DNA from 4 places in the Pseudorhizobium flavum genome. Region 2 is predicted to be linked to each of the others. Evidence: predicted binding sites of a transcription regulator. Region 2 holds the regulator's gene; each other region holds the start of a gene.

Region 1 (7,966 bases), on a different contig from region 2:
CTCGCTGTTGAACAGCAGGTAGCGCCCGCAGGGCGACCAGTTCGGCGCTTCGAACAGCGCCTCCGTCTGCCAGACCACACGGCTCTGGCCGGCAGCGAGGTCAAACGTCTCGATGGAGCTGCGAAGCATCTACCGGTCCCGGAAACGGTTGGTGATCGGGTAGCGCCGGTCACGGCCGAAGTTCTTCTTCGTGATCTTCACGCCGGGCGCCGATTGCCGCCGCTTGTATTCCGCCAGGTAGAGCAGGTGCTCCACCCGGTGCACGGTCGCCAGATCATGGCCGCGCCCGACGATCTCCTCCACCGACATTTCCTGCTCCACCAGGCATTCCAGGATATCGTCGAGCACCGGATAGGGTGGCAGGGAATCCTGGTCGGTCTGATTGGGCCGCAATTCCGCTGACGGTGCCTTGGCGATCATGTTCTGCGGGATGACGATACCCGTTGGCCCGAGCACGTTCGGCGGCATGTGCTTGTTGCGCCAGTCGGCGATCGCATAGACCTGCATCTTGTAGAGGTCCTTGATCGGGTTGAAGCCACCGTTCATGTCGCCGTAAAGCGTCGCATAACCGACCGACATTTCCGATTTGTTGCCGGTCGTCACCACCATGGAGCCGAACTTGTTGGAGATTGCCATGAGGATCGTGCCGCGGGTCCGGCTCTGGAGGTTCTCCTCGGTGATCCCCTCGTCCGTTCCCTCGAAGAGTTCCGCGAGCGACGACAGGAAGCCCTCGACCGGCTCGGCGATCGGCACGATGTCATAGCGCGTCCCGAGCGCCTTGGCGCAGTCGGCGGCATCCTTCAGCGACTCGTCGGATGTGTAGCGATAGGGCAGCATGACGCAGCGCACCCGCTCCTCGCCCAGCGCATCGACGGCAATCGCCGCGCAGACGGCAGAATCGATGCCGCCAGAAAGGCCGAGTACCACGGACTTGAAACCGTTCTTGTTGACATAGTCCCGGAAGCCGAGGACGCAGGCGCGATAGTCCGCTTCCTCCTTTTCCGGCAGGCGTGCCATCGGACCGTTCGTACAGCGCCAGCCATCCGGCCCGCCGCGCCAGTCGGTGACGGTGATCGCAGCTTCGAACTGGCTCATCTGGAATGCCAGCGTCCGGTCGGCATTGAACCCGAAGCTCGCACCGTCGAAGACGAGTTCGTCCTGGCCGCCCAGCTGGTTGGCGTAGATCATCGGCAGCCCGGTCTCGATCACCTGCTTCAGCACCACCTGGTGGCGAACGTCCACCTTGCCGCGATAGTAGGGCGAACCGTTCGGTGACAGCAGGATCTCGGCCCCGCTCTCGGCAAGCGTCTCGCAGACACCGAGATCGCCCCAGATATCCTCGCAGATCGGAATGCCGAGGCGGATGCCGCGGAAGTTCACCGGACCCGGCATCTCTCCGGCCACGAATACCCGCTTCTCGTCGAACTCGCCATAGTTCGGCAGGTCGACCTTGTCGCGAACGGCGAGAACCCTGCCCTCGTCCAGCACCGCGATAGAATTATGTCGCCCGCGCTCTCCCTGCCGCGGGAAACCCATGACAACGCCGGGTCCGCCATCGGCCGTGTCCGCAGCCAGCGCCTCGACCGCCTGAAGGCAGGCTTTGAGGAAGGCGGGCTTCAACACCAGGTCTTCCGGCGGGTAGCCGGAGATGAAGAGCTCGGTGAAAATCACGAGGTCGGCGCCCTCGCGCGCGGCTTCGGCCCTTGCCTCGCGTGCCTTTGCAAGGTTCTGGGCCACGTCTCCCACGGTCGGGTTGATCTGGGCGATGGCGATACGCAGGGCGCGAGCTTGGGGATTTTTCTGGGTCATGTGCGAGATCTACCGCAGCCTTGGAAAGCGAGCAACGGCGACGCCCGCCGATCGTTGGCAGACCCCATGCAACCTTGTCGTCTTCAACGGGTTCACCTCCCGTTCATGACAGTTATGTGACGGCTTCATGACAAGACGAAGCATGGAGTACGACTGTGGCCGAAGCCGCCGAGCATGGAGATCTGCCGAAGAAAGATATTGGCCGCGTCTCGCCCGCGGTTCATCATGGCGCGATCATTCTCCTTCTCCTGATGCTGTCTGTCGCGCTTGTGGCAGGAGTCGAATCGCTGGCCGGGCGACCCCTTCACAGGATTCCGCAGTTCCTTTCTTCGATGCCTGGGCTGACGACAGTTTCCGGCATCTTCATGATCGCGCTGGGCCTCGACGTGCTGATGGGTCGCGCCTTTCGTTCCATGCTTCTCATTGCTCCCGCCGCACTCGCGCTCGCCTTCCTCTCCGGCGAAAAGCAGCAATATCTTTCCGATCCGCTCTATCCGTCCGACCTCCTTTTTGCCCGCCAGATCAAGGAACTCCTGCCGGTCATGGCGAGTGCCCAGCCGTTGATGGCAGTTACGCTAGGCCTCGTGACAGTGCTGGTGCTGGCACTCGTTGTTTACTGCGGCTTCTTCGCCTGGAACCGCTTTCCGAAGCTCTCCTCCCGCGCGCGCCTGTTTCGCCTGGTCTTCTCTCTGCCGTTCCTCGTCGGCTTTACGCCCATGATGGAATATACCGACCATTCCTGGCTGCGCGACCGGCTGAAGATCCGGCCGATGATGTGGGACCAGGCTGCAAACTACAGGCATAACGGCTTCCTCGTGGCATTTGCCTTCAATGCGCCCATGTCGAAGGTTTCGGCTCCGAAAGGATATGACGCAGCGGCGATCGCACAGGTGGAGGTTGACCGGGACGTCATTCCCGCCTCCCCGGTGGCAGGCCGGAGCCAGCCTGCGGACGTCATCGTGGTCATGAGCGAATCGCTCTGGGATCCGACGAGGATGCCGGGGGTAGAGTTCATGGCCGATCCGATGCCGACCATTCGCCAAAATCAGGCCGGCAATGTCTTCTCCCCGGAATTTGGCGGGATGACTGCCAATGTCGAGTTCGAGGCACTGACGGGCTTCTCGAACGCCTTCCTCCCCTATGGCAGCATCCCCTACCAGCAATATATCCGCCGCCCGCTTCCGTCGCTTGCGAGGTTCTTCCGCGACAAGGGCTACGAAGCGGTCGCCCTTCACCCCTTCGAGGGCTGGTTCTGGAATCGTGAGAATGTCTACCGGCATCTCGGCTTCGATCGTTTCCTGGCGCAGGACGCGCTTCCGGAGCTGGAAAAGCGCGGCCGCTTCGCGTCCGACGAAGCCCTGATCGACCAGATCATGCGTATCGGTGACGAAAGCGTCGGGCCGCTCTTCCTGTTTGCCGTCACCCTTCAGGGACACGGCCCCTATGAAGCGACACGCTATCCTTCCGAAAATGTCGAACTTGCCAGCACCCTCTCGGCCGCAGCGACGCAGCAGGTGGGCACTTTTGCCGAGGGTGTCCGGGAAGCGGATTCAAGCCTGACACGGCTGATGGAGTGGGCGAAGACGCGGCCACGCGAGACCATCATCGTCCTTTTCGGCGATCATCTTCCGCCGCTCGGGAAAGCCTTCGTCGAAAGCGGCTATATGCAGGATGCCGTCGCCGCCCGACGCGCGCCTCTGCCGGTCATGCTCAAGGAACACGAGACGCCGCTGATCGTCTGGTCGTCGAAGACGGGGCCGAGAAAAGACCTCGGGACGATCAGTCCCGCGCTTCTCCCCCACCAGATCGTAACGTCCGCCGGTCTGAGCGATCCCTTCTACACCGGCTTCCTCGGAAAGATCGCCGCGCACTACTCGGTGATCGACCGCTACATGCTGGTGGATGCCGAGGGTTCGGCTCACCCCGGCTGGCAGGATGGACGGAAGGCAGCACCGCCTCCCCTCCAGGAATACCGGCTGCTGCAACACGACATGATCTTCGGCGACCAATTCTCGCGCGAACGCTTCTTCCCCGGCCTTCAAGGCGAAGAAGCGGAGACGGGCGAGCCCGTGGCCGCCCTGCCTCAGTCGCCCCGGCTGCCGGGATAGCGCGGAAGGCTGTCATCCGGCAGGTCATAGAAATCGGCCTTGTCATCACAGAAGATGTGGCAGCCCATGGTCAGGCTGCTCGGCTGGTCGAAGGCGCCGGCGAGAACAGAGATATCGTCAGCATCATCCTCTTGCCAGAACAATGCCGAGCCGCAGGTCGCGCAAAACCCACGCCGAGCCTGGTTGCTTGCGCGATACCACCGCACGCCGTCTTCTCCGTCGATCCTGATGTTGGTAACCCTCAGCCTGGTGGCCGCGTAGTAGAGGCCGGTCTGGCGTCTACATTGCGAGCAGTGACATGCGGTCACGTCCTCCAGCGGTCCTGTTGTCACGAATGACACCGTCCCGCACAGGCAGCGTCCACTGTTCTTCACCATCATATTCTTCCTCCCTGCGTTGAAGGAGTAGATGACGGCCATCCCGTTCTCAAACGCATTCCGTTGACGGTAAGCATCAGCGAGACGCGAAAATGCCGCCGGATCGCTCCGGCGGCTTTTCAATTCGAGTCACTGTACGCTTACTGGTTGGACGCGACCGGCTTCACCAGCGGCGTGATCCGGCGGATCGTGACGCGGCGGTTCTCCTGCTCGGCAGCCTCGGTCCTGATCTTCAGGTAGCGTTCGCCATAGCCCTGCGTGGTCAGGTTCTCCGGCGGGATGCCGAATGCATCCGTAAGGACCACGGCGACCGAGTCGGCACGCTCATCGGACAGGATGAGATTGCTTTCATCCGACCCGACTGCATCCGTGTGTCCCTCGATGAGGAAGGTCTCGGCCGGGTTGTCGTCGAGGATCTTCTTCATCGCATCGGCGACCTTGCGGAGCGACGTCGCCTGGTTCATCGGGATTTCGGCGCTACCCGTAGCAAACTTGATCGTGTCGAGGTCGATCCGGCGGGCCTTGTCGCGGATACGGGCGGAGTAGCGAACCTCGTCGATCGAATAGACGCGCTCGACGCGCTCTACCGGTGGCAGCTCCAGGAACTCGTAATAGTCCCGGTCCGGATCGCTGGAGGTGTCGATGATGTATTCGCTGACCGGCACAGTCAGGCGCATCGGCGGCAGTTCCCGGCCGGGATCGCGCCACACATACTCCTCTTCCTCATAGAGTTCGGGAGCGTAGTAGAGCACGTATTCCTCGCCATCGATGATGCGCGAACGCTGGACGACGACGCCATAGCTGTTGCGGATCGTCACCACCTGTACGCCGCCGGGACGTTCTACCACTTCACGATAGCGCTCGCCGGGCAGGCGCTCGTAGTAGACTTCGCCTCCGTCCCGATAGAAGCGGCGGGAGTCATCGCTGCGAACGATGGTGCGGTTGTCGATCGAGATGATTACGCGCAGATCGTCGTCGTCACGGTCGCGGCGATCGCGACGGTCCCGGTCGCGCCGACCGTCTCCATCGCGATAGGTCCAGCCATCAATCCGACGATATTCCGGTGCGCTCTCGATCCGTTCGCCCTCAACGGAGGTGATCGCACGCATCTCCACCGTGCCGCGCTGCTGCAGCGGTGCCTGCGCCTCAGCGTCGGAAGTCGGAGCGGCAACCGGCTCCGTCGACTGCGCCTGTACCGGGGCCTGCGCGTCGGCAGCCGGAGCCTCCGTCGTCGTGGTCGTCGTCGTGGTGGTGGTTGTGGTTTCCTTCTGGCTGTCGAGGATGGCAGCACCATTCTCAACCGGCAGCACTACGGTCTCGCCCTCTTCAGCCGCGGACGGATCCTCGGCCAGTTGCTGGGCGCGCTCGACCTGCTCAGGCGTCGTTGCGACCGCAGGCTCGGTAGTCTGGGCAGCCGGGTCAGCGGTCGGAGCTGCTGCCGCATCGGCATCGGTCGTACCCTCCTCGGCTGACGCAGGCGCTTCGCCGGTCGCAGGTGTCTCAGCGCTCGGTGCGGTGGCGTCGGCTGGCTGTTCTTCGGCTGGAGCCTCTTCAGCAGACGGCGCCTCCGCTGGAGCTTCTTCCGTCGGAGCGGCGTCCGTGGCAGGCGCCTCTTCCGCACTCGGAGCCGGCTCAGCAGGCGCCTCTTCCGCCGCAGGGCTTTCGCTCGTAGCCGGCGCGCTTTCTTCCGCCGGAGCTTCCTCGGCTGGCTGCTCTTCGGGCTGCGGCGCTGTCACAGCAGCCGGTGCTTCCTCAGCAGCCGGTGCCTCCGGTTCCGGTGCAGGCGTAGCTTCGGGAGCCTCGGCTTCCGGCTCTGCAGGAGCTTCGGGCTCTGGTGCCGGTTCAGGTGCTGGCTCGGGTTCCGGTTCAGGGGCTACTTCGGGCTCTGGTTCTGGTTCCGGTTCTGGTTCCGGCTGCACTTCAGCCGGTGCTTCCTGTTGTGCCTCCGGCGCAGGTTCCGGCGCGGGCTCTGCAGGTGGCTCCTCTGCTGGAGCTTCCTCGGCAGGCGCCTCCTCCTGAGGCTGTTCCTCTTCCGGTGCCGGGGTTCCGTCGGGCAGGATCAGCCTCTGTTGAACCTTGATGACGTCGCCTTCCGCCTCAGCGCTCAGAGGCGCTTTCAGCATCACGGCACCGGCCGGCTGAATCATCAGCGGCAGCGACACAAGCGGCGCTGCAACGCTGGCGAACAGTCTGGATTTGATGGACATCGAATTCTCCTCGACTTGGGATTGTCGTCCCTTCTTCACGCGTCCTTATGCCGGACGTCGTACGCAATGGTGCGGGCGCTCAACGAGACGTCACGCGTTTTGTTCCCTGAAGCTTGCCCTCACGGGGCTGAACCTCCGGTGAATGGCCATCCGGCGCGCACCAAGCTTCGCCTAACCGTCTGGACGATGGACCTGCACGTAAAATGCCGTTGCAATTCCCGTGCAGCCGGTATCTAAAAATCTGCAGCCGGAGTGAGAACTCCGCTTCTGGTGCGGATAAGAGCAATCCAACAACCGCGCCGGCCGCCAACAGAGAGGATCATCATGCGTATCGCACCACATTTTCTTGCTGCCGCGTCGATTGCAGCATTCGCCCTTGTCGCCGGTTCTGCCTCGGCCCAGGAAAAGATCGTCATCGCGTCCGAGGGAGCCTATCCGCCCTTCAACAGCCTTGAGACCGACGGAACACTGACCGGCTTCGATATCGACATCGCCAAGGCTCTGTGTGAGGAAATGAAGGCGGAGTGCGAACTCGTGACCAATGACTGGGACGGCATGATCCCGGCGCTGCAGGCCAAGAAGTTCGACGCCATCATCGCCTCGATGTCGATCACGCCGGAGAGGCTCCAGCAGGTCGACTTCTCAAAGAAGTACTACAACACCGGGCCCGCGATCGCGGTACCGAAGGACACCGACATCACCGATCTGGAAGGCCTCAAGGGCAAGACGCTCGGCGCCCAGACTTCGACCACCCATGCGAACTACGCCGAAAAGCACATGCCGGACTCCGACCTGAAGCTCTATCCGACGGCTGACGAGTACAAGCTCGACATCCAGAACGGACGGATTGATGCGGTGATCGACGACGTGGTCGTGCTCTCGGAATGGGTGAAGTCCGAGGACGGCGCCTGCTGCAAGATCCTGACGCCGCTGACCCCTGACGTCGAGATCAACGGAGAAGGCGCCGGCATCGCCGTCCGCAAGGGCGATCCGCTGGCCGACAAGTTCACCGCAGCCATCGCCGCCATCCGCGAGAACGGCAAGTACAAGGAAATCAACGACAAGTACTTCGATTTCGACGTCTACGGCGACTGAGGCATTCTCCAACCGTAAAGATCGGCGGATGGGTTGCCCTTCCGCCGATTTTCTTTTTTAACAGAGCAACGATAACAAGCGGCCAAGCCGCAAGGGGAAAGCAGTTTATGAGCGGATGGCTCTCCGCCCTCGCCACGGCGCTGGATCCGCTCTGCGGGCCGGTCGGCATCTTCACGCTCTTGGCTGGCGACGGCCTTGTCAGTTGCGGAGCAATTGGCTGGGGCGACGAGATCGCCTTCGGCGTCAAGGTGACGGTCACTCTCGCGATCGCCACGCTTCCCATTGGACTCCTGCTCGGCTTCCTGATCGCGCTCGCGGCGCAGTCCGAAGACAAGTTGCTGCGCGCCGCAGTCGGCATATACACGACGAT
Region 2 (7,966 bases):
GCCTACTGTCGAGACACGAACCGAGGAGATCGTGACCGAAGCCGTCGTCCGCATGGGCTCCTCCCACACCATTGATGTCCAGCCGGACCGTGTCGTCCTCACGCGCGGCGGCGAAACGGTGACGCTGCTGCTCGATCGGGACGCAGAGGAAGTCCACGTCCAGGGCCCGCTTCCGGAATGGGTGGAACAGCGATCGATTGGGGGGCGGGTGACGGCGTTTTTCGGCTTCTCCGGATGGGTTGACGTCAGCGACGACCGCGTTCGCATCCGCAAGCGCTTCCTCGGCTGGGAGAACTTCCTCTTCGATACAAATTCCGCCTTCTTCGGCAAGTCGTCGGGCGAGATTGTCTCGCTGATCTTTACCGGCGAGCGGATCGACCCGGCTAGGTCCAACCTGTCGCTCGCCTGGAGCGACATCCTCCACAACCCGTCCTGGCAGCATCTCGACGTCTGGACGAAGCTCCTGCAGACCATCGTCATGGCCTTCATCGGCACGTTGTTCGCCATGATCGTCGCCTTTCCCCTCTCCTTCATCGCCGCCCGCAACATCTTCCGCAACCGGCCGGCGAACCAGCTGACGAAGCGCCTGTTCGACTTCCTCCGTTCGGTCGACATGCTGATCTGGGCGCTGTTCTTCACACGTGCCTTCGGCCCGGGGCCGCTCGCCGGCATCTCTGCCATCTTCTTCACCGACACCGGAACGCTCGGCAAGCTCTATGCCGAGGCGCTGGAGAACATTGACGACAAGCAGCGCGAAGGCGTCCGCTCGGTAGGCGCACCGCCGGTCACCGTCCAGCGCTACGGCGTCCTGCCGCAGGTCATGCCGGTCTTTGCCTCACAGGCGCTCTACTTCTGGGAGTCCAATACCCGATCCGCGACGATCATCGGTGCGGTGGGAGCCGGCGGCATCGGCCTCAAGCTGTGGGAGGCGATGCGCACCAATTCCGACTGGGAGAACGTCGCCTACATGGTGCTGCTCATTCTCATCGTCATCTTCCTCTTCGACGGGATCTCGAACGCATTGCGCTCCCGGCTGATCGGCAGGGAGAGGTGACGGAGGCCTTTACGACCGAGCAATCCGAGCCTCCGACCGGCTTCGGTTTATGAAAACTCCAGAACCGCGCCGGGAACGGTCGCGGCTCTTTTCCTGCCACTCCTGTCCTCGGTTATCACCCTCCCCTCGAAATGCTGGCGCGCCCCAAAACGAGAAGAGCAGCCGCACTGCGGGCCGCTGCTCTGAGGTCTTCGGATCGCGTTCCGGGATGTCGGGCGCCTAGCCCTCTAGGGAGTAGCCGGCGCCGCGGACCGTGCGGATTACATCGGGCATGTTGGAGAAGTTGAGGGCCTTGCGCAGCCGGCCGACATGGACGTCCACCGTACGCTCGTCGACATAGATGTCATGGCCCCAGACGCCATCGAGCAGCTGCGCCCGAGAGTAGACGCGTCCCGGTGCCGACATCAGGAATTCCAGCAAGCGGAATTCGGTCGGACCCAACCGCACCTCCCGGCTCTTGCGGTGAACGCGATGGGTTTCACGGTCGAGCTCGATATCGCCGCAACGGAGCACGGTTGATAATACCTCGGGCTTGGCACGCCGGAGCATCGCCCTGACGCGAGCCATCAGTTCGGGCGTCGAGAACGGTTTGACCACATAGTCGTCGGCGCCGGTCGCCAGGCCGCGAACCCGCTCGCTCTCCTCACCGCGCGCCGTCAGCATGATGATCGGCAGGCGCTCGGTCTCGCGGCGCTGGCGCAGGCGACGGCAAAGCTCGATCCCGGATACGCCGGGCAGCATCCAGTCAAGAATGAGGAGGTCCGGAACGCGCTCCTGGAGGCGCAGTTCGGCCTCGTCCCCCTTGACGATGGTTTCAACCTCGTAGCCTTCGGCCTCGAGGTTGTAGCGGAGAAGGACGCTGAGGGCCTCCTCGTCCTCTACGACGGTGATCTTTGGCTGCATGAAAAGGCTCCGCGATCCTAGTCGTCGCTCAGGACGGCGCTCAGCGTGTTGGACCGGTCATCCTTTGGCCGCTCACCCTCCGGCTGCGAGCCGGTCGCCATGTAGTAGATCGTCTCTGCGATGTTCGTGGCATGGTCGCCGATGCGCTCGATGTTCTTGGCGCAGAAGAGCAGATGGGTGCAGCTCGTGATGTTGCGCGGATCCTCCATCATGTAGGTGAGGAGCTCGCGGAACAGCGAGGTGTACATGGCGTCGATTTCCTCGTCGCGCTCGCGGATGGCTTCCGCCTTCTCAGCCGAGCGCGTGACATAGACGTCGAGCACTTCCTTGAGCTGGACCAGCGCCAGTTCCGACAGATGCTCGATGCCACGTGCAAGGTTGCGCGGGATGCCCGTTTCCTGGACCGCGATCACCCGCTTGGCAGTATTCTTGCCGAGGTCCCCTACCCGCTCCAGGTCAGCCGCGATGCGAAGCGATCCGATTACCTCGCGGAGGTCGGCCGCCATGGGCTGGCGCTTGGCGATCGTCACGATGGCCTTCTCGCCGATCTCGCGTTCCGCGTGATCCAGGATCACATCGTCGGAAATCACCTTCTGGGCAAGTGCGGTATCGGAATTGACCAAGGCGCGAACCGCGTCGCCGCACATCTGCTCGGCAAGGCCGCCCATCTCGGAAATCCGGCGGGCCAGGTATTTCAACTCCTCGTCGAAAGCCGACGTGATGTGGGATGATGGCATGATCCAGTTCCTCAGTGTCTTGGTAGCGCGCGGTCCACCGCGGATCAGCCGAAGCGACCCATGATGTAGTCCTGTGTGCGCTGGTCGTTCGGGTTGGTGAACATCTTGTCCGTGTCATCCTCTTCGACGAGATGGCCAAGATGGAACATTGCGGTGCGCTGCGACACGCGGGCGGCCTGCTGCATGGAATGGGTGACGATGACGATCGAATAGTTCGCCCGCAGTTCGTGAATCAGTTCCTCCACCCTTGCGGTGGCGATCGGGTCGAGTGCCGAACAGGGCTCGTCCATGAGGATGACTTCCGGCGACACGGCAACCGCACGGGCGATGCACAGGCGCTGCTGCTGCCCGCCCGAAAGACCCGTCCCGGCCTCGTGAAGGCGATCCTTCACCTCGTTCCAGAGGCCTGCCTTCTGGAGGCTGCTTTCGACGATCTGATCAAGATCGGCTTTCGAACGGGCAAGACCATGGATGCGGGGCCCGTAGGCGACATTCTCGAAGATGGACTTCGGAAACGGGTTGGGCTTCTGGAAGACCATGCCGACGCGCGCACGCAGTTCCACGACATCAATGTCCGGGTCCTGAATGTCCTGGCCGTCCAGCGTGATCTTGCCGGTCACACGGGCATTCGCGATCGTGTCGTTCATGCGATTCAGGCAGCGCAGGAAGGTCGACTTGCCGCAGCCGGAGGGTCCAATCAGAGCGGTGACGGTGTTCTTGCGCACGCCGAGGTTGACGTCGAACAGCGCCCGTTTGTCGCCGTAGTAGACGGAGACGTCCTGGCCAATCATCTTGTAGTCGATCTCGTTCATCTTCTTTACCAAGGCTTTTTCAGTGGCGGCTTCCGACAGGATGTTCATCGCTCTGTTCTCCATTACCACCGGCGCTCGAAGCGGCGACGCAGTATGACTGCGACAAGGTTCATGACGAGCAGGAATACCAGCAGGACGATGATCGCACCGGATGCGCGCTCCACAAAAGCAGGGTCGCCGCGCTGCGTCCAGTTGTAGACCTGGACAGGCAGAGCCGAAGCGGGATCGAAAAATCCTTCCGGAGGTCCCGCGGGATATTCGCGCACGAAGGCGACCATGCCGATCAAAAGCAGCGGTGCCGTCTCACCGAGCGCCTGGGCGAGTCCAATGATCGTGCCGGTGAGGATACCGGGCATGGCCAGCGGCAGGACGTGGTGGAATACAGACTGCATCTTGGATGCACCGACGCCCAGCGCAGCATCGCGTATCGACGGAGGGACAGCCTTCAGGGCAGCCCGGGTGGCGATGATGATGGTCGGCAGCGTCATCAGCGTCAGCACCAGCCCGCCGACGATCGGCGCCGATTGCGGCAGCCCGACGAAGTTGATGAAGGCGGCAAGCCCCAGAATACCAAAGACGATCGAGGGTACGGCCGCAAGATTGGCAATGTTTACCTCGATCAGATCGGTGAAGCGGTTTTTCGGCGCAAATTCTTCAAGATAGATCGAAGCCGCCACGCCGATCGGCAGTGAAAGGACGAGGACGATCAGCATCATGTAAGCCGAGCCGAGTATCGCGACTCCAAGGCCGGCGGCCTCGGGCCGGGTGTCCGACGCGTCTGGTGCCGTGAAGAAGTCCCAGTTGAAGCGGGTCGTCAGGATCCCTGCCTGCTTCAACTCGTCGGCAAGGCGCAATTGTTCCGGGGACGTGTTGCGGTCAAGCTCCGCACTCGCCATCGTCACCCGGCCCTTGTAGTAGCCGTCGATGCGTCCGGATGCGAGCATGTCGAACTCGACCGTCTCGCCGATGCGGGAAGGATCCGCGAGCACATAACGTCTAAGGATCGCAGGCGCCTCCTTCGAGATCAGCTCGGCGGCCGCATCCGCCTCCATCGTGCTGTCAAAGCCCTTGTCAACCATCGCCTTCGCGAGAGAAGCCTTGATCAGCGGCGCATAGCCGAAGGTGGTGACCTTGGCGATCTCGGCAGGCTCGCGATTGCCCTGCTTGTCGAGTATGCCCGGGTCGAGGTAGATCTCCATCGTGATGTAGGTCTGCCGGAAGGACGACAATCCGTTTGTCAGGATGGAGGTCAGCAGTCCGACGAGCGCGAGAACCCCGAGGATGACGGCAAGCAGGCCAAGGCGCCGAAACCGGTTTTCGGCTGCCTTGCGGCGGCGCGTCCTGGCGCTGACTGCGGGTTTGACCTGGCCGGTCGTCGCGGCGATAGCGTCGGTCATTCGTACTGCTCCCGATATTTGCGCACGACATAGAGGGCCAGCACGTTGAGCCCGAGTGTGATCACGAAAAGGGTAAGGCCGAGCGCGAAGGCGACCAGGGTTTCCGGGCTCGCAAACTCGGTGTCGCCGGTCAGCTGGCTGACGATCTTGACGGTGACGGTCGTCATCGCCTCGAAGGGATTGAGATCGAGCCTCGCCGCGGCACCGGCGCCGAGCACCACGATCATCGTCTCGCCGATCGCCCGGCTGGCGGCCAGGAGAATGGCGCCGACGATGCCCGGAAGTGCGGCGGGAAGAATCACCTGCTTGATGGTCTCTGACTGGGTCGCACCCAGGGCGTAGGAACCGTCGCGCATCGCCTGGGGTACGGCATTGATGATGTCGTCAGAAAGCGAGCTCACGAACGGGATGATCATGACGCCCATGACCAGGCCGGCAGTCAGGACGGACGACGAGGAGTTTCCGAGTCCGAGGGGTTGGGCGATCCAGTCGCGAAGGAACGGTCCAACCGTAATAAGCGCAAAGAGGCCGTAGACGATGGTCGGGATGCCGGCAAGGATCTCGATCGCCGGCTTGGCGAAGCTTCGCAGGCGAGATCCGGCGTAATCGGCAAGGTAGATCGCTATCATCAGCCCGATCGGCACGGCGACGAGGAGCGCCACCAGCGAGATATAGAGAGTTCCCCAGAGCAGCGGCAGGATGCCGAGTTCTGACCCTCCCCGGAATTGCGGGTTCCAGACGGTGGAGAAGAAGAACTCCGATGCCGGGTACATCTTGAAGAAGTTGATGGTCTCGAACACCAGTGAAAAGACAATGCCCGCCGTCGTCAGGATGGCGATCATCGAAGAGCCGATCAGCAGGGTAAGAACGAAGTTCTCGCTGACATTGCGCGCCCGCATCTTCGGCCGGATGCGCAACATCGACCAGGCTCCCAGCCCAAGAGCCAGCCCAAGCACCACAAGTGTCATGGCGATGTTGCCGTACCCGGCGCTCTGCCGGTAGCTCACGGCCGCCTCGAACACCTCCCGTGGAGCGTCGCTGCCGATTGCGACACCGACCTCTGCGAGCCGTGCGCGGATATTGGAAAAGTCGACCTCTCCGTTGACGAGCGCTTCCTCGTTCAGCGCATTGCGCTGGAGAACCGCGTCGAGGCCACCGGCGATCTGCCGCACATCCGCCATGACCAGGCTGCGCGCACCACCCTGTGGGATCACGCTGTCGGGGATCATGCCGTCGACGCGGCTTTCGATCACGATCGGCTGGACGAACAGCCAGGCAGCCAGAACAACAAGGGCGGGCACGGCAACGAAGAGAGCAACCGTCTGGCCGTAGTAGCCGGGAAGCGAGTGTAGCCGGACACCACTTGCCGTTGATGTGGCCAGCGCACGGCGCCTGCCGAGGACATAGCCGATTGCCGCCAGCACGAGGACGACAAGGATAATGCTACCAACGTTCATCTAGCCGAGATCCTCGATCGAAGGAGCACTGGCGGCGCATTCATTGCGCCGCCAGAAGGCGCTGATCAGTTCAGCGCAGCCATCGGGGTGCGGTTCTTAACCGCTTCCTGGGTCTTGGCAAGCTCCGGATCAGAGACGAGACCGTACTGTGCCAGCGGACCATTCGGGCCGGCCATGTCGTCCGATACGAAGAACTCGACATATTCCTGAAGGCCGGGAATGACATCGAGGTGGGCATTCTTCACGTAGAAGAACAGCGGACGCGATACCGGATACTCGCCGGAAGCGATGGTCTCGACCGACGGCTCGATACCGCTCATGGTCGCGACGCGAAGCTTGTCGGTGTTGTTCTGGTAGAAGGACAGGCCGAACACGCCGATGCCGTTCTTGTTGGCATCGATGCGCGACAGGGTCTCGGTGTAGTCGCCGTCGATATCGACGGAGACACCGTCGGTGCGGAGCTGCATACAAGCCTTGGCCGCATCTTCAGCACCGGCAGCCTTGTGGGCTTCCTCGGCACCGTTCTCCTTGCAGCCGTCGACGAGGACCTTTTCGTCGAAGACTTCACGGGTGCCGTGCTTGGTGCCCGGGATGAAGGCGAGGATCGGCTGTGCCGGCAGGTCGGCGCGGATCTCGTTCCAGTTCTTGTAGGGGTTATCGACCAGCTGGCCGTCCTTCAGGACCTTGGCAGCCAGGGCATTGTGCCAGTCGGCCGGGGTGAAGGCATATTCCGCACCGTTGATGTCGGAAGCGAAGACGATACCGTCGTAGCCGATGCGGACTTCCTGGATTTCGGTCACGCCGTTCTGGGCGCACAGGTCGATGTCCGACTGCTTGATGCGCGAAGAGGAGTTCGCGATGTCGATGGTGTTCTCGCCCACGCCTTCGCAGAGCTTCTTGCGGCCGGCGCCGGAGCCACCGGATTCGACGACGGGGGTCGGATGGTCGAAGTTTTCGCCGAAGGCTTCGGCAACGATCGAGGCATAGGGCAGGACGGTCGAGGAGCCGGCGATCTGGATCTGATCGCGTGCAGCAGCAGCGCCCGTGGTAGCCAGCATGAGTGCGACGACCGCGCAGCTTCCAAGGTACTTCTTCATGGAAATTCTCCCTAAGAATTCGGATTGACGCTTCGGCGTCGGCTCCCCTCTATAGGTGCCCCATTACAGTTTTGTGACAGTTATATAGCAGTTCGGCCCGGGACTCTGCACCTGCTCCTCCGCGCCCCCGGGCGAAGCGCCAAAGGCAACCTGCATGGGCCTAGGGCCCACCGCCGCAGCGGAAGGCTCCTCTGTCGCGGACCGTGGAACTTCGGGAGGGCTTGGGAATTTCTTCACGGAAAAACGGAAGGAACAGACATGGCACAGGACGACGAGTCTCCCGCAGTACGCTCGATCAAGAAGGAGCGCGCCCGGCAGCGTACGGGCGAAGGCAAGAGCCAGCTTGACGAAGGATTGGAGGATACCTTCCCAGCCTCGGATCCCGTCGCAGCCACCGACACGACAGTTGCCGGCCGTGCCGGGATTGCATCAGGCAGCAGGCAGTCGGCGCGTTCCGATGCTTTGAACGACGAGTTCCCGCTCGTGGAAGAAGCCTTGCAGTCCACGCG
Region 3 (7,966 bases), on a different contig from region 2:
GCATGACGCTACCGCTTCTGACCGGGACGCCGGCAGGAACGGGGCGTCCGCATGTTTGCCGGCCGCAGGGCCGGGAGATGTGGAGGCGCAAAATGGCAGAACATCCCCCTAGAAAGCAAGAGCCGGAAGGGCCGCCATTCGCCCGAATGGAAACTTGTCGCCATGATTCACAGGGAAAACTTCGCGACGCTCCGCTTGCCCGCTTGCCGCACCTCGCCCATAAGAAGGCGAGAGCAAGCAGATCAGCCGGATACCTTCGTGAGCGACGAACAGAAGACCATGGGCCGCAGCTACAGGATCGGCAATACGGCGATCCCCGCACGCCCACTGGAGCCGGGGCTCTATCTCGTCGCCACTCCGATCGGTAATCTCGGCGATATCACCCTGCGTGCGCTCGAGACGCTGGCGGGAGCCGACGTGCTTGCCTGCGAAGACACGCGTGTGACCCGCGTGCTTCTTGACCGCTACGGCATCGTCAACCGCCCCTTCGCCTATCACGAGCACAACGCCGCCGAGGCAGGGCCGAAGCTGCTTGCCGCGCTCGACGAGGGACGGTCGGTGGCGCTCGTTTCGGATGCGGGCACCCCCCTCGTCTCGGACCCGGGCTACCGGCTGGGACGCATGGCAATCGACGCTGGACACCGCGTCATCCCCATCCCCGGCGCCTCGGCGCCCCTGGCGGCCCTGGTGGGTTCAGGCCTGCCCTCGGACAGCTTTTTGTTTGCCGGTTTTCTGCCGGTCAAGGACAAGGGCAGGCGGGATCGGCTGGCAGAACTGTCGCGCGTGCCGGCGACGCTGATCTTCTTCGAATCGCCCCACCGTATCGGGACAAGCCTTGCCGCCGCAGCCGATGTCCTGGGAACGGCTCGCGAAGCGGCAGTGTGTCGCGAACTGACGAAGGCCTTTGAGGAGTTCCGGCGGGGCACGCTGGCGGAACTGGCTGACTTCTATGCGGAGCGGGCCGTGAAAGGCGAGATCGTACTCCTGATAGCTCCTCCTGAAATCGATGATGTGCCGGGGGCGATGGAGGTCGATGTCCTGCTGAAGGAACTGGCGGCCACCATGCCGACTTCGAAGGCGGCCGCCGAGGGCGCGCGCCTCACAGGGCTGTCGAAGAAGGACCTCTACCAGCGGCTGCTGGCGCTGAAGGACGGAGACGGTGGCGAAGCAAGCTAGGGAGAGGCGCCGGGCGGAACGGCGCGGCCATTTCGCCGAATATGCCGCCGCACTCTTTCTGCTGGCGAAAGGCTATCGGATCCTCGCCATCCGCTTCCGTACCAAAGCCGGAGAGATCGACCTGGTGGCGCGTAAGGGTGATCTGGCCGTCTTCGTCGAGGTCAAGGCGAGGGTCGGAGAGCGGGAGGCGGTGGATGCAGTGAGCGCGAAGGCCCAACGACGCATTCGTGCAGCAAGCGACATATGGCTTTCACGCCGTTCGGATGCCGCACGCCTCTCGCAACGCTACGATGTGGTTGCCGTGCTTCCCGGCCGTCTTCCAAGGCACTTCCCGGACGCATTCTGACCAGTGCTGCCGGCCGTTGGGCGGCGCCGCGGATTGTAATGATCCCGACACATTACTGTTACGTCAGCGTCATGCTGCGACCCTATTGCGGTCCCGTTCCGACAACGGAGTAAGGGATCACAACAATGTTCAAGACGCTTTCATTCGCCACGTTCGCGGCAGCCATGTCCGCTTCTTCGGCCCTCGCCGCGACAGAGATCAGTTGGTGGCACGCAATGGATGCCCAGCTCGGCCAGAAGCTGGAAGCCATCGCTGAGGCCTTCAACAGCAGCCAAAGCGAGTACAAGGTCGTTCCGACCTACAAGGGCAGCTATCCTGAGACGCTGACGAGCGCCATCGCTGCGTTCCGCGCCAAGGAGCAGCCGGCGATCGTACAGGTCTTCGAGGTTGGCACCGGCACGATGATGGCGGCGAAGGGCGCAATAAAGCCGGTCTACGAACTCATGACGGAGGCTGGCGAACCTTGGGACGCTTCAGCGTTTCTCGCCCCCGTGACGGGCTACTATTCCGATACCGAAGGCAATATCCTGTCGCTGCCGTTCAACTCGTCCACTCCGATCATGTACTACAACAAGGACGCCTTCGAAAAGGCCGCCCTGGATCCCGAAACCGCTCCGAAAACGTGGGCAGAGGTTGAGGAGTTCTCAAAGAAGATCATGGACTCCGGCGCGGCCAAATGCGGGTTCACCAGCGGCTGGATCTCCTGGGTGCAACTGGAAAATCTGTCGGCCATCCATGATCAGCCTTATGGCACGATGGAAAACGGTTTCGGTGGCCTCGACACTGAGTTCACCTTCAACGGCGACGTGCAGGTCAAGCACTGGAGCAATCTGAAAAAGTGGGCCGATGCGGGCATCTTCCAGTACGGCGGTCCCGTTGGCGGTGCTGACGCTCCTGCGAAGTTTTATTCGGGCGAATGCGCGATCTACATGAATTCGTCGGCCTCCCGTGCCGGCGTCATCGCCAATGCCAAGGATTTCGAAGTCGGCTTCGCACCGCTGCCCTACTATGAGGATGTCATCGCGGAGCCGAAGAACTCGATCATCGGCGGCGCCACCCTCTGGGCTCTCGCTGGTCACAGCGACGACGTCTACAAGGGCATCGCCAAGTTCTTCACCTACCTCTCGCAGCCGGAAGTACAGGCCGACTGGCATCAGGCAACCGGCTACCTGCCGATCACCAATGCTGCCTTCGATCTCGGCCAGGAACAGGGATATTACGAACAGAACCCGGGTTCGGATGTCGCGATCAAGCAGATCACCCGCGGTACGCCGACGCGCAATTCCAAGGGCATCCGTTTCGGTAACCTCACCCAGGTCCGCAATGTCGTGGACGAGCAGTTCGAAGCGCTTCTGGCCGGCCAGAAGGATGCGCAGCAGGCACTCGACGACGCCGTCGCCGGCGGCAACCAAATCCTCCGCGACTTCGAAGCCGCTAACAAGTGAGACCTTGAGAGGCCGGCTCGGCCGGCCTCGCCACCTTTCCGGGCAACCGCCGGCACGGCGCGGCTTGCCTCGTGGGCAGAGAATACATGCAAACCAAACGCGTCATCTTTTCCAACAAGCTGCTGCCATATCTGTTGCTCGCACCTCAGCTTGCCATCACGCTTGTCTTCTTCATCTGGCCGGCAATCCAGGCTGGCAGGTCCTCGTTCGAACGAGAGGACCCTTTCGGCTTCCGCACGACATTCATCTGGTTCGAAAACTACCGCCGCATTTCCGCTGATCCGAACTATATCAATTCCCTCGCCAATACGGCTGTCTTCGCCGTCGCGGTGACGGCCCTGTCGATGAGCCTGTCGCTGCTGCTCGCCGTCTGCGTGAACAGGGTCATGCGGTCGAGCAGGGTTTATACGACGCTGCTCGTCTGGCCGTACGCGGTGGCTCCGGTCGTCGTGGGTATTCTATGGTGGTTTCTCTTCAACCCGTCGATCGGCCTTCTCCCCTATATCCTCGATGGCATCGGCGTGACCTGGAACCATCGGGTGAACGGCGAGCAGGCGATGATACTCATTATCGTCGCGGCGTCGTGGAAGCAGATCTCCTACAATTTCCTCTTCTTCCTCGCAGGGCTGCAATCGGTGCCCCGTTCGCTGATCGAGGCGGCCGCAATTGACGGTGCCGGACCGTTCAAGCGGTTCTGGACGATCGTGTTTCCGCTGCTCTCTCCGACCACGTTTTTCCTGCTCATCATCAACATCAACTACGCGATGTTCGACACGTTCGGCATCATCGACGCGACGACGGCGGGTGGACCGGCTCAGGCGACCAACACGCTCGTCTACAAGGTCTACACCGATGGCTTCATCGGGCTGAACCTCGGCTCGTCCTCCGCCCAGTCGGTCATCCTGATGCTGATCGTCATCGTGCTGACCGTGGTGCAGTTCCGCTACGTCGAACGCCGCGTGCAGTACTGAGGTGCCCGGACATGGTTGAAAACAGACCCTTCCTCGATTTCCTGACCCACATGGTCCTGATCGTCGGCGTCGCTATCGTCGCCTTCCCCGTCTATGTGGCCTTCATCGCATCGACCCATGGGACCGGTGCCTTCGTCAGCGGTGCAATGCCACTCCTGCCGGGCGGGCACATGATCGAGAACTATACGCTGATGTGGAACGAGGGCCTGACTTCTTCCGGCGCGCCGCCGCTCTGGGTGATGATGTTCAACTCGCTTTGGATGGCGCTGATCATCGCCATGGGCAAGATCGTCATCTCGATCCTTTCCGCCTATGCGATCGTCTACTTCCGATTTCCGTTCCGGGCGCTGGCGTTCTGGATCATCTTCATCACCCTCATGCTGCCGGTGGAGGTGCGCATCCTGCCGACCTTCAAGGTGGTGGCGGATCTCGGCATGCTGAATTCCTATGCCGGGCTGACGCTGCCGCTGATCGCCTCGGCGACGGCGACCTTCCTGTTCCGCCAGTTCTTCCTCACCATCCCGGAGGAATTGATGGAGGCGGCGCGTGTGGATGGCGCAGGCCCGCTGAAATTCTTCCGCGATATACTTCTGCCGCTTAGCCGCACCAATATCGCGGCGCTTTTCGTCATCCTCTTCATCTACGGATGGGTGCAGTACCTGTGGCCCTTGCTGGTCACCACCGACAGCAATTTCTACACCATCGTCATGGGCATCAAGCGGCTGTCGGCGAGCGCCGATGCCGAACCGCTGTGGCACTTCGCCATGGCCGCCGTGATGATGGCCATGCTGCCACCCGTCCTCATCGTCATTTGCATTCAGCGCCTGTTCGTCAAGGGCTTGGTCGAAACGGAGAAGTAACTATGGCGTCCATCCAGGTCGAAAACGTCGGCAAGGTGTATGCGGGCGGCGCGCGTGCCGTGAGCGGCATCAGTCTCGATATCGCCGACGGGGAGTTCATCGTCCTCGTCGGGCCGTCCGGCTGCGGGAAGTCCACGCTGCTGCGCATGGTGGCGGGCCTCGAGACGATCACCGAGGGTACCGTCGCCATCGGCGGGACCGTGGTGAACAGCAAGGAGCCGGCCGAACGCGACATTGCCATGGTCTTCCAGAATTACGCGCTCTATCCGCACATGACGGTGCGCCAGAACCTCGAATACGGGCTGAAGAACCGCAAGACGCCGCGCACCGAGATCGACCGGCGGGTCGCCGAGGCGGCGCGTATGCTGGAGATCGCCCCCTATCTCGACCGCAAGCCGCGTGCGCTGTCGGGCGGTCAGCGCCAGCGCGTCGCCATGGGCCGTGCCATTGTCCGCAAGCCCTCGGCCTTCCTGTTCGACGAGCCGCTTTCCAACCTCGATGCCAAGCTGCGTGTCTCCATGCGCGGCGAGATCAAGCGCCTGCAACGGCGCCTCGGAACGACGTCCATCTACGTCACCCACGACCAGCTGGAGGCGATGACGCTTGCCGACCGCCTGGTGGTCCTGAACGGCGGGCGCATCGAGCAGATCGGTGCACCACTCGAGGTCTATCACCAGCCGGCCTCAACCTTCGTCGCAAGCTTCATCGGCTCGCCCGCGATGAACCTCCTGCAGGGCGAACTAGACGGCGACCGGCTTGCGGTTGGTCCGTCGCTTCTGACACTGGGCGGGCACGCACCGACGTCCGGAGAGGTCACTGTTGGTCTGCGCGCCGAAGACCTGCGGATCGCTTCGCAGGACGAGGAAGGTCTGCTGTTCCGCCTGGATTATGTCGAGGAACTTGGGTCGCAGCGTCTGGTGCACGGCCATTTGGGGGATCAGGTGGTGACGGCGGCGATGCCGCTTGACGTGCAGCTGCACGACGAGATGAGGCTAGCAGCTGATCCGCGACGGCTGCACTTCTTTTCGAGGGGCACGGGCAAGCGCATCGAGCTGCGTGACGCTCCGGCGGTCGCTCCTCAACAGGCTTTGGATATGGCCTGAACCTGCACCAGTTGAGGCCGTTGCCTTTGACGAGCCGTCGTCCTACATCAGGCGGGCATTTTGAAGGGGCAGGGACGATGGCGAACATCCGCAAGGTCGCATTCCAGATGGATCATATATCCAGCATCAACATTGCTGGAGATTCCACTTTCGCCATGGCGTTGGAGGCGCAGGCTCGCGGCTACGAACTGTTCCACTACACCCCGGATCGGCTGACCATGCGCGACGGCAAGATCTTTGCGGCCGTGGAGCCGATGCAGGTCCGGGACGTCAAGGGCGACCACTACAGCCTTGGCGAGCGCGAGCGCGTCGATCTTTCTACCATGGACGTGATCCACCTGCGCCAGGACCCGCCCTTCCACATGGGCTACATCACCTCGACGCATCTGCTCGAGCGCATCCATCCGAAGACACTGGTGGTCAACGACCCCGCCTGGGTCCGCAATTCGCCGGAGAAAATTTTCGTCACCGAATTTGCCGACCTGATGCCGGCAACGCTGATCAGTCGCGACGTGCAGGAGATCGCCGCCTTCCGCCAGGAGATGGGCGACATCATCCTGAAGCCGCTCTACGGCAATGGCGGTGCGGGCGTTTTCCACTCGGCGCGCGACGATCGCAACTTCACGTCGCTCCTGGAAATGTTCGAACAGGTCTATCGCGGCGAGCCTTATATCGCCCAGGCCTATCTGCCGGCCGTGCGCAAGGGCGACAAGCGCATCCTGCTGGTGGATGGAGAGCCTGTCGGCGCCATCAACCGCGTGCCGGCGGAGACCGACAGCCGTTCCAACATGCATGTCGGCGGCCGCGCCGAGGCCGTGGAACTGACGCGGCGTGATCGGGAGATATGCCAACGGATCGGACCCGCGCTTCGAGAGCGTGGCTTCATCTTCGTCGGCATCGACGTCATCGGCGATTATATGACGGAGATCAACGTTACGTCGCCGACCGGCATTCGCGAGGTGAAGAAGTTCGGCGGCGCCGATGTTGCTGCCCTGCTTTGGGACGCGATCGAAGCCAAGCGCCGTTGAAACTGCGGCTGCAGAGCCGTTTGTTCTCGCGCCACAACCTCCTGCAACCTGAGAGCAACAGAGACGGGAAATAGTTCCTGCGATGTTCTTGTTATATTCTCATTTCCATGCCAGATTGCAATCGCTGGCGCGGAAAGCGTGGATCGCTTGGCGCTTCTGGCATGAGCTTGGAGGCGGTTTATGGTGGCGCGTGTCTCTACGGTTGCATTTCAGGGCATAGAAGGCGTTCCTGTCGAAGTCCAGGTTATGGTCTCGCCTGGCAAGCTGCTGATGCCGATCGTCGGGCTTCCCGACAAGGCGGTGGCGGAAAGCCGCGAAAGGGTTCAGGCCGCCCTCCATGCCTCCGGACTTTCGCTTCCGCCCAAGAAGGTGACGGTGAACCTCGCGCCGGCCGATCTTCCCAAGGAAGGCTCGCACTTTGATCTGGCCATCGCGCTCGGTCTCATGGCGGCCCTTGGCGCCATTCCGGCCGATGCCCTGTCGGGCTATGTCGTCATTGGCGAACTGAACCTCGATGGCACCTTGGCGCCGGTGGCCGGCGCGCTTCCGGCGGCGATCAGCGCGAATGCGCTCGGCAAGGGGCTGATCTGCCCGGCAGACAGTGGGGCCGAGGCCGCCTGGGCCGGATCCGACATCGACATCCTGGCGCCCCGAAGCCTGATCGCGCTCGCCAATCATTTCCGCGGTACGCAGGTTCTCTCCCGGCCGCAGCCGGCCGTACGCGCGCTGCCGGCAAACCTGCCGGACCTGATCGACATAAAGGGGCAGGAGAGTGCCAAGCGGGCGCTGGAGGTCGCCGCGGCGGGCGGTCACAATCTGCTGATGGTCGGCCCTCCGGGGTCCGGGAAATCCATGCTCGCCGCCCGGCTTCCGTCGATCCTGCCGCCGTTGTCGGCCGCGGAGCTGCTGGAAGTCTCGATGATCCACTCCATCGCCGGCCAGCTCTCCGGCGGCAAGCTTTCGGACCGCCGGCCGTTCCGCACACCGCATCACTCCGCGACCATGGCGGCGCTGGTGGGGGGAGGCCTGCGGGCGAA
Region 4 (7,966 bases), on a different contig from region 2:
CCATCTCCCGCAGAGCGCCTGCCAGGTCGACGCAGAGGTCGTTCTGCCGGCCGAACGTAACGATGCTGCCACCGCAGCGCGCGCGCCGCATTTCCGTCCGCAAGTGACGGATTTCGTCATCATGATAGCGCAGCGCCTCAGCGTGCCGACGAACCTCCGCCGTGCTTCCGATCACTTGCGGCAGCGTCGCAAGCCGCCTCTGCAGCGTCCGGCAGATATCCGGCGTCTCGGCCGTCGCCGTCAGCGGAACGAACAGCAGTGCGGCTGTGATGGTAAGGCGAAGGAACATGCCTCCTCCTGTCGAAGCGATCTCTCCCGGCAATCATCCACGTCGCCGGTTGAGATTGTCATAACAGGGGCCCGTCAGCCCTGCGACGCTTCGACCACCGCCAGCGCAGCCATGTTGACGACGCCGCGCGAGGTGACGGATGTCGAAAGGATATGCGCGGGCAGGGCGGCGCCGAGGAGGATGGGGCCGACATGCAGCGCATCCATCATGGTCCTGACGATCCCGAGCGAGATGTTGGCCGCATCGAGATTCGGGAAAACGAGGAGATTGGCTTCACCGGTGAGGGTGCTGTCCGGCATGGCGCGCTTGCGCAGCGGCTCCGACAGCGCCGATCCTCCCTGCATCTCGCCATCCACTTCCAGTTCCGGCGCCTGCTCACGAAGGAGAGCCAGGGCCTCTCGCATCTTCGCCGCACTTTCGGAATGGCGTGAGCCGAAATTGGAATGGCTGATCAGCGCCGCTTTCGGCGTAATCCCGAAGCGGCGGATTTCCTGCGCAGCCAGGATCGTCATTTCGGCGATCTCCGCGGCGGACGGATTGTAGGTGACGAAGGTGTCGGTGAAGAAGATCGCGCCGCGCTGGGAGATCAGCAGGCTCATGCCCGAGAAGGCATGAACGCCCGTGCGTTTGCCGATGATCTGGTTGACGTCACGCAGGTGCTTGTCGAAGCGACCTTCGACACCGCAGATGAGCGCGTCAGCCTCGCCACGACGAACGGCAAGGGCACCGATCACGGTCGTGTTGGTGCGGACGACGGTACGGGCAGCTTCCGGATTGACCCCCGCGCGGCCCACGAGAGAGAAGTAGTCGTCGACATAGTCGCGGTAGCGCGGATCGTCTTCCGGATTAACGACCTCGAAATCGACGTTCGGACGGATGCGGATGCCGAAGCGTTTCAGGCGCGCCTCGATGACGCTCGGGCGACCGATCAGGATCGGCCGCGCCGTCCGATCCTCCAGCAGAACCTGCGCGGCCCGCAGCACGCGCTCGTCCTCGCCCTCGGCGAAGATGACGCGGTTCTTCTCGGCGCTCTTTGCGGCGCTGAAGATCGGCTTCATGACGAAACCGGAGCGCCACACGAAGCGGTTCAGCTGGTCGAGATAGGCGTCGAAGTCCTGGATCGGCCGCGAGGCCACGCCCGTTTCCGCCGCGGCCTTCGCGACGGCCGGCGCGATGCGCAGGATGAGACGCGGGTCGAAGGGCGAGGGGATGAGATAGTCGGGGCCGAAGACGGGGGTCTCGCCGCTATAGGCGCGGGCCGCGACGTCCGAGACTTCCTCGCGCGCCAGCGCGGCAATGGCCTGCACGGCGGCCATCTTCATCTCCTCGTTGATGGTGCGGGCGCCGCAGTCGAGCGCTCCCCTGAAAATATAGGGGAAGCAGATGACGTTGTTCACCTGGTTCGGGAAATCCGAGCGCCCTGTGCAGATCATCGCATCAGGACGTGCTTCCCGTGCGAGCTGCGGCATGATCTCCGGGGTCGGGTTGGCGAGTGCCATGATGAGCGGCTTGTCGGCCATCTTGGCCAAGAGCTCCGGCTTCAGGACGCCGGCGGCGGAGAGGCCGAGGAACACGTCGGCACCTTCGATGCTTTCGTGAAGACTACGCTTATCGCTCTCCTGGCAATAGATCGCCTTCCACTGGTCCATCAGCGTCTCGCGGCCGAGATAGACGAGGCCTTCGATGTCGTGGACCCAGATGTTTTCCTTGCGGGCGCCGAGCGAGACGAGCAGGTTGAGGCAGGCGAGGGCGGCCGCGCCGGCACCGGAGGCGACGATCTTCACCTCAGCGATGTTCTTGCCGGCAAGTTCCAGGCCGTTCAGGATGGCCGCGGCGACGATGATCGCCGTGCCATGCTGGTCATCGTGGAAGACCGGGATGTTCATCTTCTCGCGAAGCTGGCGTTCGACCTCGAAACACTCCGGCGACTTGATGTCCTCGAGGTTGATGCCGCCGAAGGTCGGCTCGAGCGCCGAGATGGTCGAGACCATGCGGTCGATCTCGTTGGCATCGATCTCGATGTCGAAGACGTCGATGCCGGCGAACTTCTTGAAGAGGACGGCCTTGCCCTCCATCACCGGCTTGGACGCCAGTGGGCCGATATTGCCGAGGCCGAGAACCGCCGTTCCGTTCGAGATGACGGCGACGAGGTTGGCTCGGGCCGTATAGTCGGCTGCGGTGTTCGGGTCGTCACGGATGGCAAGGCAGGGGGCGGCGACGCCGGGCGAATAGGCGAGCGCCAGGTCGCGCTGGTTGCCGAGCGGCTTGGTCGGCTGGATCTCAAGTTTGCCAGGGCGCGGGTAACGGTGGAAGAAGAGGGCCTGCTCGTCGAGGTCGCCTGATTTGCTCGTACCGTTCACCTTTACGTCGTCCTGCATCTCTGGCGCCTCCGGATTCGTCTTTAGTCCAATGCTTTGTGAGGCATTCCTTACAACAATCATTGCGGCGGAACAGCAGTAATTTCCGCAGGCAGGGAGGAGGGCGGGATGGCGCGGGGAGGTGTCATGTTCCTGAAACACGAGTCTGGTTTTGAGGGGCGAGCCACGGATCGCAACGACAGGGGACATCGACCGCGATGGCGAATGCAAGGCATTTCCGCACCATCTTTCTCTCGGACGTCCACCTCGGCTCCAAGGCGGCTCGGACGGATCTGCTCCTCGACTTCCTTCGCCACCATGAGGCCGACACGATCATCCTGGTCGGTGACATTGTCGATGGCTGGCGCCTGAAGCGGAGCTGGCACTGGCCGCAGGGGTGCAACGATGTGGTGCAGAAGCTGCTCCGCAAGGCCCGCAAGGGAACGCGCATCGTCTATATCCCCGGCAATCACGACGAGTTCCTGCGCGACTTCCCCGGCAGCCATTTCGGCGGCATCGAGGTTGCCGAGCGTTTGATCCACGAGGCGGGCGATGGAAAGCGCTACCTGGTGCTGCATGGCGACGAGTTCGACGTGGTGGTCCGCAATGCGCGGCTTCTCGCCCATCTCGGTGACTGGGCCTATGATGCGGCGATCGTCATCAACATCGGTCTGTCCGCGATCCGCCGGCGGCTCGGCATGCCTTACTGGTCCTTCTCTGCCTGGGCAAAGCTGCAGGTCAAGCAGGCCGTGAACTTCATCGGCGAGTTCCAGCGGGTGGTGGCGGACGAGGCGCGGCGTAACAGTGTCGACGGCGTGATCTGCGGCCACATCCATCATGCGGTGATGGAGGACATTGACGGCATTCATTACATCAACACCGGCGACTGGGTGGAGAGCTGTACGGCCGTCGCCGAGCACCAGGACGGGACGATGGAGATGATCCAGTGGCACGGCCTCGATACCGTCCCGGCGCCTTCGCCCGTACCGGCGGAAATCCTCAACGACATGAAGGCCGCCTGACGCTTGCGACATTCTGAACGGGCATTGCCTTTCTGCCACAGGATCGCGCGCGGCCGCGTGCTACGGTCGTGATCCCGGACCTGATTCCTTGTTGCTCCCGTGATCACTGGCACTGCGACCGAGCCGCCTCGGCACTTCCAACTGCGCTGCGCGCTAGCATTCGCGGCGCCGATCGGCGTCAACGGCATCATCCTCCCGTATTTTCCGGTCTGGCTCGACACGCTGAAGTTCAGCGAGTTCGAGATCGGCATGATCCTCGCGATCCCGATGATCGTCCGCATTGTCACGGCTCCGATCGTCGGGGCCATCGCCGACCGCCTCCAGGAACGGTCGAAGGTACTGATGTGGTCAGGCATGCTCTCCTTCACGACGGCGCTTGCCCTGTTTGCCGTCACCGGGTTCTGGCCCGTCCTCATCGTCTACGCGCTCCAGGCAGCCTTCTTCGCCGCCTATGTCCCGGTGGTCGATTCGATCGCGGTGAGCGGCGTGCGGCGCTGGGGATTCCAGTATGGGACTCTGCGGGTGTGGGGATCGGTCGGGTTTGTCGCCATGAGCCTGCTGATGGGGCAACTCATCGGCATCTGGGGCGGGGGTGTCCTTCCGACCGTCGCCTGCCTTGCCTTTGCGATGACAATCGCGGCCGCCTTTGCTGCTCCCCGGATCGGCCGCAAGCGGCGCCCTTCTGCGGGCCTGCGCAATTGGCGCCTGGGAGCGATGGGAAGGCTCGACCTGCACATGCTGATGATCGGTGCCTCAGTGGCGCAGGCAAGCCACGCCATGTTCTATGCCTTCGGCGCCATCCACTGGCAGCAGGTCGGCTTCGATGGCATGGAGATCGGCATCCTCTGGAGCACGGCAGTGATTGCCGAGATCGGAGTCTTCTTTGCGTCTGCCTTCATCGCCAGGCACCTGTCGCCCTGGACCATGATGCGCCTGGGCTGTGCTGTCGCTGTCGCAAGGTGGGCGATCTTCCCCATGCCCCTCGGTTTCTGGGGGTATTTGCTTTTGCAGTCGGCGCACGCCTTCACCTTCACCTTCCTGCATATCGGTGTTCAGCAGAAGCTGGTCGAGATCGTCCGCGAGGAGCAGGAATCGTCGATGCAAGGGACCTATTTCTTCTACAATGGCGCCTTCCTCGCATTGGCTACATTTCTCTCCGGCGCCCTTTACCGGAGTTACGGAGTGGCGAGTTACCCGGCGATGGCCCTGACCGCCGCGCTCGGCCTGTTGCTGCTGGCATTGGCGGCGCGCCTTCAGCCCCAGAGTGCCGAGGGCGGCGGAAAGAGCGTCGACCCCTCGTAGACGAGACCGGGTTGCCGGTCGCGGGCCAGCAGAAGCGGACCGTCGAGATCGGCATAGTCGACGTCCTGCGCCAGGAGTGCCGCCGGCGCCATGGCGAGCGAGGTGCCGACCATGCAGCCGACCATGATCCCAAAACCGAGCCGCCTGGCTTCCGCCTTCATGTGCAGCGCCTCGGTCAGTCCCCCGGTCTTGTCGAGCTTGATGTTCACCGCATCGTATCGGTCGCGAAGACCGGCAAGGTCCGCCGTGGCGTGGACGCTCTCGTCGGCACAGATGGGTACCAGCCTTTCGATCCGTGCCAGCAACGCATCTTCCCCCGCCGGCAGGGGTTGTTCGATCAGGTCGATTCGCATCTCCTGGGCGACGTGGAGATGCTCCTCGAGGTTCTGCTCCGTCCATCCCTCGTTGGCATCGACGATGATGCGGCTTGCTGGTGCTGCCTCCCGCACCGCCCGCATCCTGGACGTGTCGTCAGTCGTCCCCAGCTTGACCTTGAGCAGCGGCCGATGAGCATGTTGCGCAGCCGCCGCGGCCATGGCATCCGGTTCGGCGAGCGACAGCGTGAAGGCCGTCGTGATCGGATGCGGCACGACGCCGAGCCTTTCGGCGACCAGGGTTCCAGTCAGCTTGGCCTCCAGGTCCCAAAGTGCGCAGTCGACGGCGTTGCGCGCCGCGCCAGGCTTCATCAGCGACTGGATCTCGATCCGGTTCGCGCCCGCAGCGATCGCGGGCCTGACCGCAAGGACGTCAGCGAGGACCTGTTCCACCGTCTCGCCGTAGCGCCGGTAAGGGACGCATTCTCCCCGGCCGGAGAAGCCGTCGGCTGAGATCGAGCAGGTGATGACCTCGGCTTCGGTCTTGGATCCGCGGGAGATCGTGAAGAGGCCGGCAATCGGGAAGGCTTCTATTGTGGCCTCAAGGTTACGGCGCATGCTTTTGAACGTCCCATAAGTGGTATTTCCAGACGGCCACGTTATATTGCCGCTCGTCTCACCTGATCAACCTGTCATCGGCATTGCCGCGCCAATTGACGAAAGAAGCCAGTGCCGCCCCAGTCCCTCGAAATCAGCATCGCCGAGATGGCAGCCGAAGCGATGCCCGGGGCTGATGGCGAGCGATTCGTCGCGCGGGGTGACTGGCGCAACCACAGCATTTCCGACGTGCTCGGCACGCTCGAGCGGCTCGAGAAGTCCTCCGGGCGCGGCAGGGTGGATATCGACGTTTCCGAGGTACAGGCGATTGATACTGCCGGCGCCTGGCTGATCCGTCGCCTCATCAGTGCCAAGCAGGAGCAGGGACGCGAGGTCTCGCTGTCGGGGGCGCACGGTGCGATCGACGAGCTGATTGCAGTCCTGCCTGAAAAGGCTCCGGCGCCAACTGCATCACCCGGTCCGCGCGCCTCTCTCTTCGAACGCATCTTCGCGCCGATAGGCAAGCTCGTGAGCGAACTGGCCGGCGACGCAGTAGCCGCCATGCACATCCTCGGATCAGCGGTCCGGGGTGCTCAGATGAAGCTTGGCCGCGGTGGCGGCGTTTCCCCTGCATCTGTCGTCAACCAGATCGACCACATGGGCGTCCGCGCGGTGCCGATCATCATGCTGATGTCCTTCCTGATCGGTGCCATCATCGCGCAGCAGGGCGCCTTCCAGCTGCGTTATTTCGGTGCCGAGATCTTTGTCGTCGACCTTGTGGGCATCCTGCAACTGCGCGAGATCGGCGTGCTTCTCACGGCGATCATGATCGCGGGCCGCTCCGGCAGCGCGATCACCGCCGAGATCGGCTCGATGAAGATGCGCGAAGAGATCGATGCGCTGACGGTCATCGGGCTCAACCCGGTCGGCGTCCTGATCTTCCCCCGCCTGGTCGCGCTGACGATCGTGCTGCCGCTGCTGACGATCATCGCGAATTTCTCTGCTTTGTACGGCGCTGCGGTTGTCGCGCTCACCTATTCCGGCATCACGTTCGATACCTTCCTGTCGCGCCTGCACGAGGCGATCGACCATACCTCGGTGGCGTCCGGCATGATCAAGGCGCCGTTCATGGCGCTGGCGATCGGCATCGTCGCCGCCGTCGAAGGCATGAAGGTAGGGGGCAGCGCAGAGTCGCTCGGCCGCCACGTCACCGCGTCGGTGGTGAAGTCGATCTTCGCGGTGATCGTCATGGATGCCTTCTTCGCGATCTTCTACTCCGCGATCGACTTCTAGGAGCGGCGGAGTGAGGGAAACGGATTTGCAGCAACAGGATCTACAGGGCAGGCAGGTGGTACTGTCCGTCCGCGATGTCACCGTCGGCTTCGGCTCCAACATCGTGCTCGACAAGCTGAACCTCGACATCTATCGCGGCGAGATCCTGGGGTTTGTCGGGGCCTCCGGGACGGGCAAATCCGTACTGATGCGCACCGTCCTGCGGCTTCTGCCGCGCCGCTCGGGCAGCATAGAAATCCTCGGAACGGACTACGACAAGGCCGACGAGCAGCAGCGGATGGCCCTCGACACGAGGCTTGGCGTGCTTTTCCAGCATGGCGCCCTGTTCTCCTCGCTGACGGTCAAGGAAAACATCCAGTTGCCGATGCGCGAGTACCTCGACCTGCCGCAGTCGCTGATGGATGAGCTCGCCTACCTGAAGATCGAGATGGTGGGGCTTGCTCCGGACGCCGCCGACAAATATCCGTCCGAACTCTCCGGTGGCATGATCAAGAGAGCAGCATTGGCGCGGGCGCTGGCGCTCGATCCTGATCTCGTTTTCCTGGACGAGCCGACATCGGGCCTCGACCCGATCGGGGCCGCGGATTTCGATATGCTGATTGCCCGGCTGCGCGATACGCTCGGCCTCACCGTCTACATGGTAACCCATGACCTCGACAGCCTTTTTTCCGTGTGCGACCGTATTGCAGTCCTCGGACAGAAGCGGGTATTGGTGGAAGGGACGCTGGAGGACATGTTCGCATTCGATGATCCGTGGGTTCAATCCTACTTCCGCGGCAAGCGTGCCCGTTC

Evidence for each region. Region 2 encodes PhoB, which activates phosphate uptake and scavenging genes when phosphate is short. Its sites were predicted from a motif close to TGTCATNNANCTGTCAT; they were not measured.
Region 1: the regulator PhoB is predicted to act here: its motif matches at 1,926-1,942, upstream of ACEPP2_RS15455 (LTA synthase family protein).
Region 3: the regulator PhoB is predicted to act here: its motif matches at 1,579-1,595, upstream of ugpB (sn-glycerol-3-phosphate ABC transporter substrate-binding protein UgpB).
Region 4: the regulator PhoB is predicted to act here: its motif matches at 2,790-2,806, upstream of ACEPP2_RS15430 (UDP-2,3-diacylglucosamine diphosphatase).

Annotation. Positions count from the first base shown of each region.
Region 1 covers NZ_JBIOKZ010000008.1:18,295-26,260, forward strand. The annotation lists gene ACEPP2_RS15445 (TolB family protein) at 1-129, opposite strand, end outside; gene ACEPP2_RS15450 (NAD+ synthase) at 130-1,809, opposite strand; gene ACEPP2_RS15455 (LTA synthase family protein) at 1,965-3,917, shown strand; gene ACEPP2_RS15460 (GFA family protein) at 3,893-4,297, opposite strand; gene ACEPP2_RS15465 (OmpA family protein) at 4,435-6,501, opposite strand; gene ACEPP2_RS15470 (ABC transporter substrate-binding protein) at 6,826-7,596, shown strand; gene ACEPP2_RS15475 (ABC transporter permease) at 7,704-7,966, shown strand, end outside.
Region 2 covers NZ_JBIOKZ010000005.1:147,108-155,073, forward strand. The annotation lists gene phnE (phosphonate ABC transporter, permease protein PhnE) at 1-1,054, shown strand, start outside; gene phoB (phosphate regulon transcriptional regulator PhoB) at 1,274-1,957, opposite strand; gene phoU (phosphate signaling complex protein PhoU) at 1,975-2,694, opposite strand; gene pstB (phosphate ABC transporter ATP-binding protein PstB) at 2,739-3,554, opposite strand; gene pstA (phosphate ABC transporter permease PstA) at 3,569-4,903, opposite strand; gene pstC (phosphate ABC transporter permease subunit PstC) at 4,900-6,360, opposite strand; gene ACEPP2_RS11835 (substrate-binding domain-containing protein) at 6,426-7,457, opposite strand; gene ACEPP2_RS11840 (DUF883 family protein) at 7,716-7,966, shown strand, end outside.
Region 3 covers NZ_JBIOKZ010000001.1:641,475-649,440, reverse strand. The annotation lists gene dnaN (DNA polymerase III subunit beta) at 1-4, opposite strand, end outside; gene rsmI (16S rRNA (cytidine(1402)-2'-O)-methyltransferase) at 280-1,176, shown strand; gene ACEPP2_RS03040 (YraN family protein) at 1,160-1,522, shown strand; gene ugpB (sn-glycerol-3-phosphate ABC transporter substrate-binding protein UgpB) at 1,648-2,967, shown strand; gene ugpA (sn-glycerol-3-phosphate ABC transporter permease UgpA) at 3,054-3,938, shown strand; gene ugpE (sn-glycerol-3-phosphate ABC transporter permease UgpE) at 3,950-4,798, shown strand; gene ACEPP2_RS03020 (sn-glycerol-3-phosphate import ATP-binding protein UgpC) at 4,801-5,901, shown strand; gene gshB (glutathione synthase) at 5,979-6,929, shown strand; gene ACEPP2_RS03010 (YifB family Mg chelatase-like AAA ATPase) at 7,110-7,966, shown strand, end outside.
Region 4 covers NZ_JBIOKZ010000008.1:9,216-17,181, reverse strand. The annotation lists gene ACEPP2_RS15440 (hypothetical protein) at 1-289, opposite strand, end outside; gene ACEPP2_RS15435 (NADP-dependent malic enzyme) at 364-2,667, opposite strand; gene ACEPP2_RS15430 (UDP-2,3-diacylglucosamine diphosphatase) at 2,865-3,668, shown strand; gene ACEPP2_RS15425 (MFS transporter) at 3,768-4,970, shown strand; gene dgcA (N-acetyl-D-Glu racemase DgcA) at 4,922-5,902, opposite strand; gene ACEPP2_RS15415 (ABC transporter permease) at 6,065-7,174, shown strand; gene ACEPP2_RS15410 (ABC transporter ATP-binding protein) at 7,185-7,966, shown strand, end outside.